Regions from separate parts of the Sphaerisporangium sp. NPDC005289 genome, predicted to be linked through region 2. Evidence: riboswitches for the same ligand, from Rfam matches in the RefSeq annotation. Region 2 holds a riboswitch; the other holds the start of a gene.
What was found. Region 2 has a riboswitch for thiamine pyrophosphate ahead of tenA (thiaminase II). Riboswitches for the same ligand answer to the same signal wherever they lie in the genome.

Region 1 (4,962 bases), on a different contig from region 2:
GTGCTGGTCAACCCCTTCCGCTCGGTGCCGCTGGCGATGGCCGCCACCGACTCGGTCGCCGTCGACGGCGGCACGGGCACCTTCGACCTGCTGTCGCTGGGGATGGCCATGAGCGGCGACCCGGTCGCCACCGCCGTCCCCATCGGCTCGCTGCCCACCATCAACGGCGCCGCGGTCGTCAAATGGGACACCCAGCGCGCGCTGCGGCTGTTCGGCTCCCTGGCCGAGGACAAGCCGGTGCCCAAGGACGTGCTCACCAAGTAGGCCCGCGGTGAGCGGCCGCGCGCGCCCGCCGGCCGCTCACCGGGCGGACCCTCGGTCAGCGGTTAGTGTGATGGCATGCCCGAGCTTCCCGAGGTGGAGTCGCTCGCCGAGTTCCTGCGCGAGCGGGCCGTCGGCCGCGTGGTCGCCGGTGTGGACGTGGTGGCCTTCCAGGCCCTGAAGACCGTGCGGCCGCCGGTCACCTCGCTCGGCGGTCTGGCGGTGACCGCCGTGGCCCGCCACGGCAAGTTCCTCGACCTCGACTGCGACGGGCTGCACTTCGTCACCCACCTGGCCCGCGGCGGCTGGCTGCGCTGGCGGGAGGATCTGTCGGGAGCCAGGCCGGTGCGTCCGGGCAAGGGGCCGCTGGCCGTGCGGCTGCGGTTCGCCCCCGAGGACGACGGCCGGGCGCCGGGCTTCGAGCTCACCGAGGCCGGCACCCAGAAGCGCCTGGCCGTCTACGTCGTCACCGATCCGGTCGAGGTGCCCGGCATCGCGAGCCTCGGCCCCGATCCGCTGGCGCCCGGCTTCACCCCCGACGTGCTCAAGGGCATCGTGAGCGGCAGCCGCACGCAGATCAAGGGGCTGCTGCGCGACCAGAAGATCATCGCGGGCATCGGCAACGCCTACTCCGACGAGGTGCTGCACGCGGCCAAGATGTCCCCCTTCAAGATCGCCGACTCGCTGAGCGACACCGCGGTCGCCGACCTGCACGAGGCGATCGTCACCACCCTGCGCGAGGCCGTCGAGCGGTCGCGCGGTCTGGCCGCCAAGGACCTCAAGACCGAGAAGAAGTCCGGCCTGCGGGTCCACGGGCGCGCCGGAGAGCCGTGCGAGGTGTGCGGGGACACGATCAGGGAGGTCTCCTTCGCCGACTCCTCCCTGCAGTACTGCCCGACCTGCCAGACCGGCGGCAAGCCGCTGGCCGACCGCAGGATGTCCCGGCTGCTCAAGTGAGGCGGCCTCGGCTCGTCCGGTGGGCCCGCTCGCCCCGGGGCCGTTCCCGCCGCGCGAGTGGTGGTCCCAGGTGGCCGGCCGCGCGGGGGCTCTGAGGTGTTTTGCGGTGCTTCGCCCGGTGCGCGAAGGGAAAACTTCCCGGCGTCACGGCGCGACAACCCTCCGTTAGCGGGCGGAAGGCTCGCGAAGCGGGGACAATGGTCGGCATGACCGTCCCAGAGATCCAGGCCGGGGCCGTGCCCGACGACGCCTACCTGCTCGACGTGCGCGAGCCCGACGAGTGGCAGGCGGGCCACGCCCCGACGGCCGTCCACATACCGCTCGGCACGCTGCAGCAGCGGGTCGAGGAGATCCCCGCCGGAGTCCCGGTGTACGTCGTGTGCCGCGTCGGCGGCCGGTCCGCCCAGGCCACCGCCTGGCTCAACCACGTGGGCCGCGAGGCCGTCAACGTCGGCGGCGGCATGCACTCGTGGGAGGCGGCCGGGCGTCCCATGGTCGCCGAGAACGGGGGGCAGCCCTACGTCGCCTGACGGCCGAATGTAATAATCGCGCAAAATACATAGCGCGGGAGCTCGGGCGTCACCGGGCTGAGAGGGCGGTTCCCAGCGAGGGCTGGGCGCGCCGCCGACCGCCGGAACCTGTCCGGGTAATGCCGGCGTAGGGAGCGTGCGATGACGTCCGCCGTCGATGAAGTCCCTCTGACCCTCGACGAGGCCCCTCCGAAGACCCTCGGATTCCTCGACCAGGGCGCCTTCTGGGCCAACCTCGGGGTGAGCCTGCTCGGCTTCTCCGGCGCCCTGTACCTTCTCGACCCGCTGGGCGGCGCACCGCTGAGCATGGTCGCGGCCGTGCTGGCCGCCGTGGTGGGCAGCCTGGTCGGCACCGTCATGGTGGGCCTGGCGGCCATCCCCGGCGCGCGCACGGGCGCGCCCGCGATGGTGCTGCTGCGCGGGCTGTTCGGGGCCCGGCTGTCGTACCTGCCGACCGTGCTGAACATCGTCCAGATGCTCGGCTGGGGGGCGTTCGAGCTGTGGGTGATCGCCAAAGGCGCGCGGGCCGTCTTCGGCGACTCCGTGCCGTACGCCGTGTGGGTACTGGTGGCCGGGGCGCTGACGATCGCCCTGACCATCCGCCCACTGGGCGCCATCCGCCTCCTGCGCCGCTTCGTGACGGCCGCCGTGGTCGTCGCGATGGTGTGGCTCGCGGTGGCGCTGCTGCGCGAGGCGCCGCACCTGGGCGGCGGGAGCTGGAACGCGTTCGCCCCCGCCGTGGACTACGTGATCGCGCTGTCGGTCTCCTGGGTCCCGGTCGCGGCGGACTACGCCCGGCACTCGCGGTCCGGGCGGGCGGCGTTCGCCGGGGTGGTCACCGGCTACACGATCGCCCAGGTGGCGTGCCTGGTGCTCGGCATCGTCGCCCTCGCCCTGGTCGGCAACGACCCTGAGCGGGTGTGGAACGCGTTCGTCGCGGTGCCGCTCGGCGCGCTGTTCTTCGGCGTCCTGGTGCTGCGGGAGGCCGACCAGTCGTTCGCCAACGTCTACTCCACGGCCATGTCCCTGCAGAACCTGCTGCCCCGGGTCGACCGGCGGGTCTTCTCGGTCGGAGTGGGCGTGCTGACGACCGGCGTCGCGCTGTTCGCCAACGTCAACTCCTACGGGGCCTTCCTCGGAGTGATCGGCGCGGTGTTCGTCCCGATGTTCGCCGTGCTCGTGGTCGACTACTTCGTGCTGGGCGGGGCCGCGCGGTGGGACACCTCGCAGGACGCGCCCTCCCGCTGGGCGATGCTCGTTCCATGGCTGCTCGGCTTCGTGGCGTACTGGGTGTTCACCGGAGCGGCCACGCTGGAGTGGTGGGACGAGCGCTGGGCGGCGCTCCGCGGACTGATCGGGTTCGAGCGGCAGCCGTGGATGAGCGCGGCGCTGGCCGCGTTCGTCGTCTCGGCGCTGGCGACGCTGCTGGTGAGCCTGCTGAGGCGGCGCGCCCGCGACGGCGCCGCCCTCACCGACGCGCCGGTGGCCCGGTAGCACCCGTCGCCTGGTCGTAGTCGGTGGCCCCGTCGTAGCCGGTCGCCGGCCTCGATCGAGTGCGCCTAGTCCGCCGCGGCCTCCAGGCGGAGCAGGACCTCCTTGGCGGCGGGGCCGCCGGCGTAACCTCCCGGCCGTCCCGGCGCCTCCAGCGCCCGGTGGCAGGGGACGATGACGCACACCGGGTTGGCCGTCAGGGCGTTGCCGATCGCGCGCAGCGCCTGCGGACGCCCGATGCGCTCGGCGATCTCGGGGTAGGTCGTCACGCGGCCGTAGGGCACGGCCATCGTCATCTGCAGCACCGTGCGGGCGAAGGGCGTGGCCAGCCGCAGGTCGACCGGAACGGTGAACGCGCGCAGCCTGCCGGAGAAGTAGGCGTCCAGCTCGCGCCGGACCGGGTCCAGGCGCCGCGGGTCGGGGCCGATGAACGTCCCGATCTCGCGGGAGACGCGGGCGAAGATGACGTGCTCGTTCTCGTAGCTGCACGCGACCACGCCGCGCGCGGTGACGGCGAGCGCGAGCGGCCCGACCGGCGTGTCGGTGGTGCCGAAGGCCACCTCGGGCGGGGTCTCGCCCACATAGCCGGGAGCGGTCACCCGCACCAGGGCCTCGAGATCCCCTGTCGTCATGGCCGTACCCCTCTCGCCTACCGGCAGCGTATCGGAGGGAGCCCTGCTCCCGGCCGTGCCGGAGGGAGTGGCGCCCATGTCATCGGCCGCTGCGCCGAATGCGATGATTCGCACATCGAAAGTGCCAAGGCGCGGGGGCAAAAACGGGCACGATGGGGGTCATGAGTGACGACAGGGGAGACAACCTCGATGACGGCTTTGCCCGCGCTGTCATCGCGAGCTCGCCCAATGCCGTCGTAACCCTCGATCGTGATCTTACCGTACTGATCTGGAACCCCGCGGCGGAGCGCCTGTTCGGCTGGTCCGCGGCCGAGATGACCGGGCGCCGGGCGCCGCTCGTGCCGGACGAGCTGGTGGCCGAGCACAACGCGGTGCTGGAACGGGTGCGCACCGGCGGCCCGGTCTCCCTGCGCACCAAGCGCCTGCGCTGCGACGGCTCGCTGCTGGACGTGGGCGTGGACATCAGTGCGCTGCGGTCGGAGGCCGGCGCGCTGCTCGGGTACGTGAGCGTCTACCACCCGGCGGAGAACGACGCGGTCGCCCGCGAGCGGGCCGCCCGCCGCGCGCGCCTCGTGCGGCGGCTCACCGACGTGGTGGGCGACATCAACGCCGAGCTGGAGCTGGAGCCGGTCCTGGACCGCATCGCCGCGAGCCTCACCGAGCTGACCGGGGCCGACGCGGGCGGCTTCGTGCTGATCGAGGACGAGCGGCTGCGGCTGGTGAGCACCCACGGCCTGCCGGAGCGGGTGAAGGGCGCGACCGCCGACCTGCACACCAGCCTGGTCGGCAAGCTGCTGCGCACCGGCAAGACCGTGCTGCTGGAGACCGGTGACCAGGCGGTGCTGGACGAGCTGATCTGGTCGGAGCTGCCCGGCCTGCACACCATCGCGCTCGGCGTCGCCGCGGTCGGCGGCCGGCCCTATGGGGCCCTGTACGCGCTGTTCGCCGAGCACAAGGCCGGCCACATCGAGCTGGAGCTGCTGGAGCTCCTCGCCGGGCACGCCGGCATCGCGCTCGCCAACGCCATGGCCTACCAGGACGCGGTGCGGCAGCGGGCGCACGAGCGCGCCGTCGTCGACGCCAGCGCGGAC
Region 2 (4,962 bases):
CCGTGAGTGGTTTGCACCGCGGCCCTGTCTGAGTGGGCCGCCTGGGGTGTTCTCCGTGGGCGGGGCGTCCGGCACCCATTGCCGCCGGCTCGCGTCGCGCCGCGTCCTCTCAACAGCAGCCACATCGCGGCGCAGATGAGATCGCCCGCCAGCAGCGCCGTGACCCAACCGGGAGACAGACCTGCGCGAGGGGCGAGGTACATCAGCACCGCCGGGGCGAGGAGCAGCAGCAGTGCTGCGACGGCGACGCATCCGAGCATGGTGATCGCGCCGCGGGTCGCGGGGGCGGGCACGCGGGCGTGCAACTCGCCCTGCAACTCGCCTCGGAACGGCCGGGCGGTGATGACCAGCCGCGCCAAGGCGGCGGGCGGATCCTCCGGCGCGGCGGCGGTCACCGGTATGGCGGCGGTCACCGGTACGGCGGCCGTCACCGGCGCGGCGGCCGCCGGTGCGGGGGTCAGGGGGTGGTCGGGGGGCATCGGTGCGGGCTCCGTGGACGTCGGGGCGGCGGGGCCTGGCTCATCGGGCCTTCCCGCCGGCGGTGTGGTCGTCGGACCAGAACTCGATCAGTTCCTCGGCGGTGAGCTGCTGTGGCGGACGCGCGGGAGGGATGCGCCCCGTGCGGACGGCCCAGGTGGTGACCAACAGCCCGAGGAGCTCGGCGTCCAGCCGTGCCTGGCGAGACTGCGGCGTCGCGCGGCGCGGGGGCTCGGCACCCGCGCCGGCCGTACGGGTGGCGCGGGTGACGGTGGCGTAGGACAGCATCGACTTCTCTCTCTCGGGGTGAAGGGGTGCCGAACCAACGATGGAGGACGCCGCGCGGGGCCACGACCGACCCAAACATCTCCGGACGACTCCGGAGCCTATGGCCCGGGACCGACGTTTCCCGGCTCCTCGCCCACCGTCGCCGGGATGTCTTCCGCCGGGACCATCCCTACCTATCCGGATCCATCCGGATTTGTTCGGATTAGTTCGGTGGCCTGCGGATTCTCCCAGCGGAACATCCGGCGCCACGTCCGGACAAGGTGGAATTCAGGTTCGGCCGTCAGATTGCCCCGGTTGGTGCAACCATGACTCCATTACCTGACGTAGATCGTCGATCACTCATTCGGCGGAGGGCATGACTGGACATCACCCCGGCGTGGCGGCCTTCATCGGCCGGCTGAACGACCTGCGGGAACTGGCCGGCATGCCGTCCCTCGCCGAACTACGCCGGCTGTCTCACGCGCCCGCCGAGGACGGCCGGCGGTCGAGAGAGCTGGCCGAGAGCACCACGCACGACATCCTCACCGGCAAGCGCAACGGGCTGCCCCCCTGGCCATGGGTGGCGTCGTTCGTGAGCGCCTGCCACCGGGCCGCGGCGGACACAGGGCTGGACGTCACGGCCTTCGGCGGCCTCGGAGACTGGCACTCCCGCTGGTGCGCCGCACGCCCTTCCCTCTCCACCGGCGCCGAGCCGTCTCCGTCCCCCGCTCCGACAGGCCCACCTGCCGCGACCTCCCTCACCGAGTTTCCGGGCGCCTTCGCCCCATCGGGGTTTCCCGCCGCACCGGCCATCGAGCCGCCGCTCGGACCGCCCCGCTTCCCACCCGTACAGAACGAGCCCTTCGCAGCGCCCGGGTGGCCATCTGACCTCGTCGCCCATGCGCCTGCCCCAGTGTTCGAGTGGCCATACCCCGTTGCGCATGTGGAGAGCCCTCCGCCGGCCCCCCTCCACGCAGAGCCCTTCCCGGTACCCGGATGGCCGCCAGACCCTGTTGCCCATGTGGAGAGCCGCCCACCGGCACCCGTCCACACCGATCCCTCCCCAGCGATCGGATGGCCGCCTGACCTCGTCGCCCATGTGGAGGGCCCTCCACCGGCGCCCCGCAAGGCCGATCCGCCGATCTCGGTACCGATGCGGCGCTATCTACGGTGGTTCGGCCGCACCGGTGCCCGGCTGGTCCGGCACGCCGAGGCCGGCGACGCCCAGGCATGCCTGCGTCTGTGGGTCATCACCCTGCTCCACGACCGGCTCGCCGAGGCCCGCGACTGGCTCCACCAGGCCGCGGCGGCGGGGGACGACGAAGCGGTGCGGCTGCGCGCGCACCCGGCTCCGCGCAAGGCGGCGACCGAACTGGCGTACGTCTACGCGACCGCTTACGAGACCGAGGGCAACAAGATCAGCCTCGCCATTTTCTTCTACCAGCTCGCCGGGCGCCACGGCCACGCAGAGGCCGCCTTCCGGCTCGCGGCGATCCACGCGGGCCGTGGGCATCAATGGCTGGCCGCCACCTGGTTCAGCCGGGCCGCCGACGCCGGGCACCCCAAGGCGTCCGGCGGGTTCACCGCGATCACCGGGGAGAACAGCGGCGGCGATCTGGACGACGACCACACGATGCTGGCCGAGCTCGCGAGGGAGTGGAGGCAGGAGCACTCCCGGTGGGGGGCCTCGACGGTCTAGGCTCGAGCCGAGAGTGGACGCGGGAGTCCGGTGGACCGGGCTGAGAGTGCGGCTGGGTGGCCGCAGACCGCTGGAACCTGTCCGGGTCATGCCGGCGTAGGGAGTTGGTCACATGACGACGTCCGAATCCGTCGTTCCGCAGGCGCGGCCGTACAGCGAGGAGCTGTGGGAGGCCATCGCGCCGACGTACAAGGCCATCCTCGACCACCCGTTCATCAGGGGGCTGGTGGACGGGACGCTGCCGCGCGCGGCGTTCCGGCACTTCGTCGTGCAGGATTCGCACTACCTGCGGGACTACGCCCGCGCGCTGGCCCTGTGCGCGGCCAAGGCGCCCCGTGAGGAGGACGTGCGGGCCTTCGCGAGCGACGCGGTGGGGGCCATCGCCGCCGAGCAGGAGATGCACGCGGCGTTCATGGCCGACCTCGGCGGGTCGGCCGAGCAGGCCGCGGGGCAGCCGGTCGGGCCGACCACGCGCGCCTACACCAGCTACCTGCTGGCGACCGTGTACGGCGGGTCGTTCCTGGACGGGCTCGCGGCGGTGCTGCCCTGCTATTGGATCTACGCCCGGGTGGGCGAGGCGCTGCTGGAAGAGTCCTCACCCGACCCGCTGTACCGCCGGTGGATCGCCGCCTACGGGGACGAGACCTTCCAGAGCGTGGTGCGCCGGGTGGTCTCCCTCGCCGACCACGCGGGCGCCGAGGCGACCGGCGGCCAGCGCGCCCGCGCACTGGAGCACTTCGTCACCACCTCGCGCTACGAGTGGATGTTCTGGGACGCCGCCTGGCGCCAGGAGACCTGGCCCGTCTGACCGGACGCGCGGGGACGGCGGGCGGCACACCGTCCCTCAGGTCAGAGCCAGCTGTTGCGGCGGAAGCCGCGGTAGAGGAGGGAGCAGATGACGAGCATGACGCCGATGACGAGGGGATAGCCCCAGACGGCGTTCAGTTCGGGCATGTGCTTGAAGTTCATGCCGTAGATGCCGGCGATCATCGTGGGCACGGAGACGATGGCCACCCAGGCGGAGATCTTGCGCATGTCCTCGTTCGCCAGGGCGTTGGACCTGGCCAGGGCCGCCTGCAGGATGGAGTTGCACAGCTCGTTGGACGACTCGACCTGCTCGCAGACTCGTGAGAGGTGGTCGACGACGTCGCGGAAGTACTCGCGCATCTCGGAGGGGATCATGCGGCGCTGCGGCAGGGCCCCGAGCGGCGTCTGGAGCGGCGTGACCGCGCGCTTCATCTCGATCATCTCGCGCTTGAGCTGGTAGATGCGGCCGATGTCGCGGGAGCTGACGTCGGCGAAGACGGCCGCCTCGACCTCCTCCAGCTCGGCCTGCATCTGGTCGGCGACCGACAGGTAGCGGTCGACGACGTGGTCGGCGATGGCGTGCAGGACGCCGGAGGGGCCGCGGGAGAGCAGCTTGGGCTTGTCCTCCAGACGGCCGCGCACGTCCGCGAGCGGGCAGTGCTCGCCGTGGCGCACGGTGACCACGAAGTCGGAGCCGACGAACACCATGATCTCGCCGCTGGCGATGATCTCACTGGAGGCGGTCAGCTGATCGTGGTCGAGGTAGGCGATGGTCTTCAGCACGACGAACAGCGAGTCGCCGTAACGCTCGACCTTCGGCCGCTGGTGCGCCTTGATGGCGTCCTCCACGGCCAGGGGGTGCAACCCGAAGACCTCGGCCAGCCACTCGACCTCGGGGGCCTCCGGCTCGTGGAGCCCCACCCAGACGTAGGCGCCGCCGGTCTCCGACGCGGCGTTGTGCTCGCGGACCAGCCTCACGGCCTCCGGGATGCCGGACACGTGGACACGCTTGCCGGCGATGTACGCGCCGTACTGCACAAGGGAGTCACTCGGCGGAACGCAGCGGCCGTTGAGCGGCTCACGACGCAGAGAGGTGACCGGCGCCGAGGCGCCGAACCGCACGTGAGTGGTGCGCTGGTGCAGGTTGATCCGCTGGAAAAGGGTGGACGAGCGCATGGCGGTCCCTTCCCGCCCGACCTCAGTAACCCACACGCGGAAAGCATCAAAGTACGACGAACGTCGCAGAAAAGAACAGGCGTGTGGCTCTCAGTCGGACACCGAATTGGAGTGGTCGGGTTTGCGCACGACGTACGTGCGCGAGCACGTACTGCTGGGATCACCAGATGTCATCCCGATTCCACCTCCAATCTCCCGAGAGACGGCCCAAAGCCGCCCTAACTTACCACAGGCAGGCTTCAGCCCACAGCTTACATCCCCACGGGATCACTCGATCATGTGGAAGTTCACAAAACGCCGCCGCCCGGCCTGTTAAGACCGGCCGTTCTTTCCCGGCGGACGCCCCCCTACATGCCCCGACCTGCGGCGACACGCGCGGCGTCCGGCGACCCCAGACCCGCCCCGTAGACTCCCCACGTGCGCGTTCTTGTGATTGGAAGCGGCGGCCGCGAGCATGCCCTGTGCCGCGCCCTCGCCCTGGACCCCGCGGTGTCCGACCTCCACTGTGCCCCCGGCAACGCCGGCATCGCCGCGGT

Region 1: linked by a shared signal. The riboswitch ahead of ABZT47_RS20285 (cytosine permease) and the one ahead of tenA (thiaminase II) in region 2 are both predicted to bind thiamine pyrophosphate.

Annotation. Positions count from the first base shown of each region.
Region 1 covers NZ_JBEXGS010000011.1:45,015-49,976, forward strand. The annotation lists gene ABZT47_RS20270 (LCP family protein) at 1-264, shown strand, start outside; gene ABZT47_RS20275 (DNA-formamidopyrimidine glycosylase family protein) at 340-1,218, shown strand; gene ABZT47_RS20280 (rhodanese-like domain-containing protein) at 1,416-1,748, shown strand; TPP riboswitch at 1,773-1,899, shown strand; gene ABZT47_RS20285 (cytosine permease) at 1,890-3,242, shown strand; gene ABZT47_RS20290 (methylated-DNA--[protein]-cysteine S-methyltransferase) at 3,308-3,871, opposite strand; gene ABZT47_RS20295 (PAS domain S-box protein) at 4,033-4,962, shown strand, end outside.
Region 2 covers NZ_JBEXGS010000009.1:53,061-58,022, forward strand. The annotation lists gene ABZT47_RS17570 (hypothetical protein) at 1-479, opposite strand, end outside; gene ABZT47_RS17575 (hypothetical protein) at 520-765, opposite strand; gene ABZT47_RS17580 (hypothetical protein) at 1,898-2,443, shown strand; TPP riboswitch at 2,453-2,563, shown strand; gene tenA (thiaminase II) at 2,556-3,251, shown strand; gene corA (magnesium/cobalt transporter CorA) at 3,293-4,426, opposite strand; gene purD (phosphoribosylamine--glycine ligase) at 4,844-4,962, shown strand, end outside.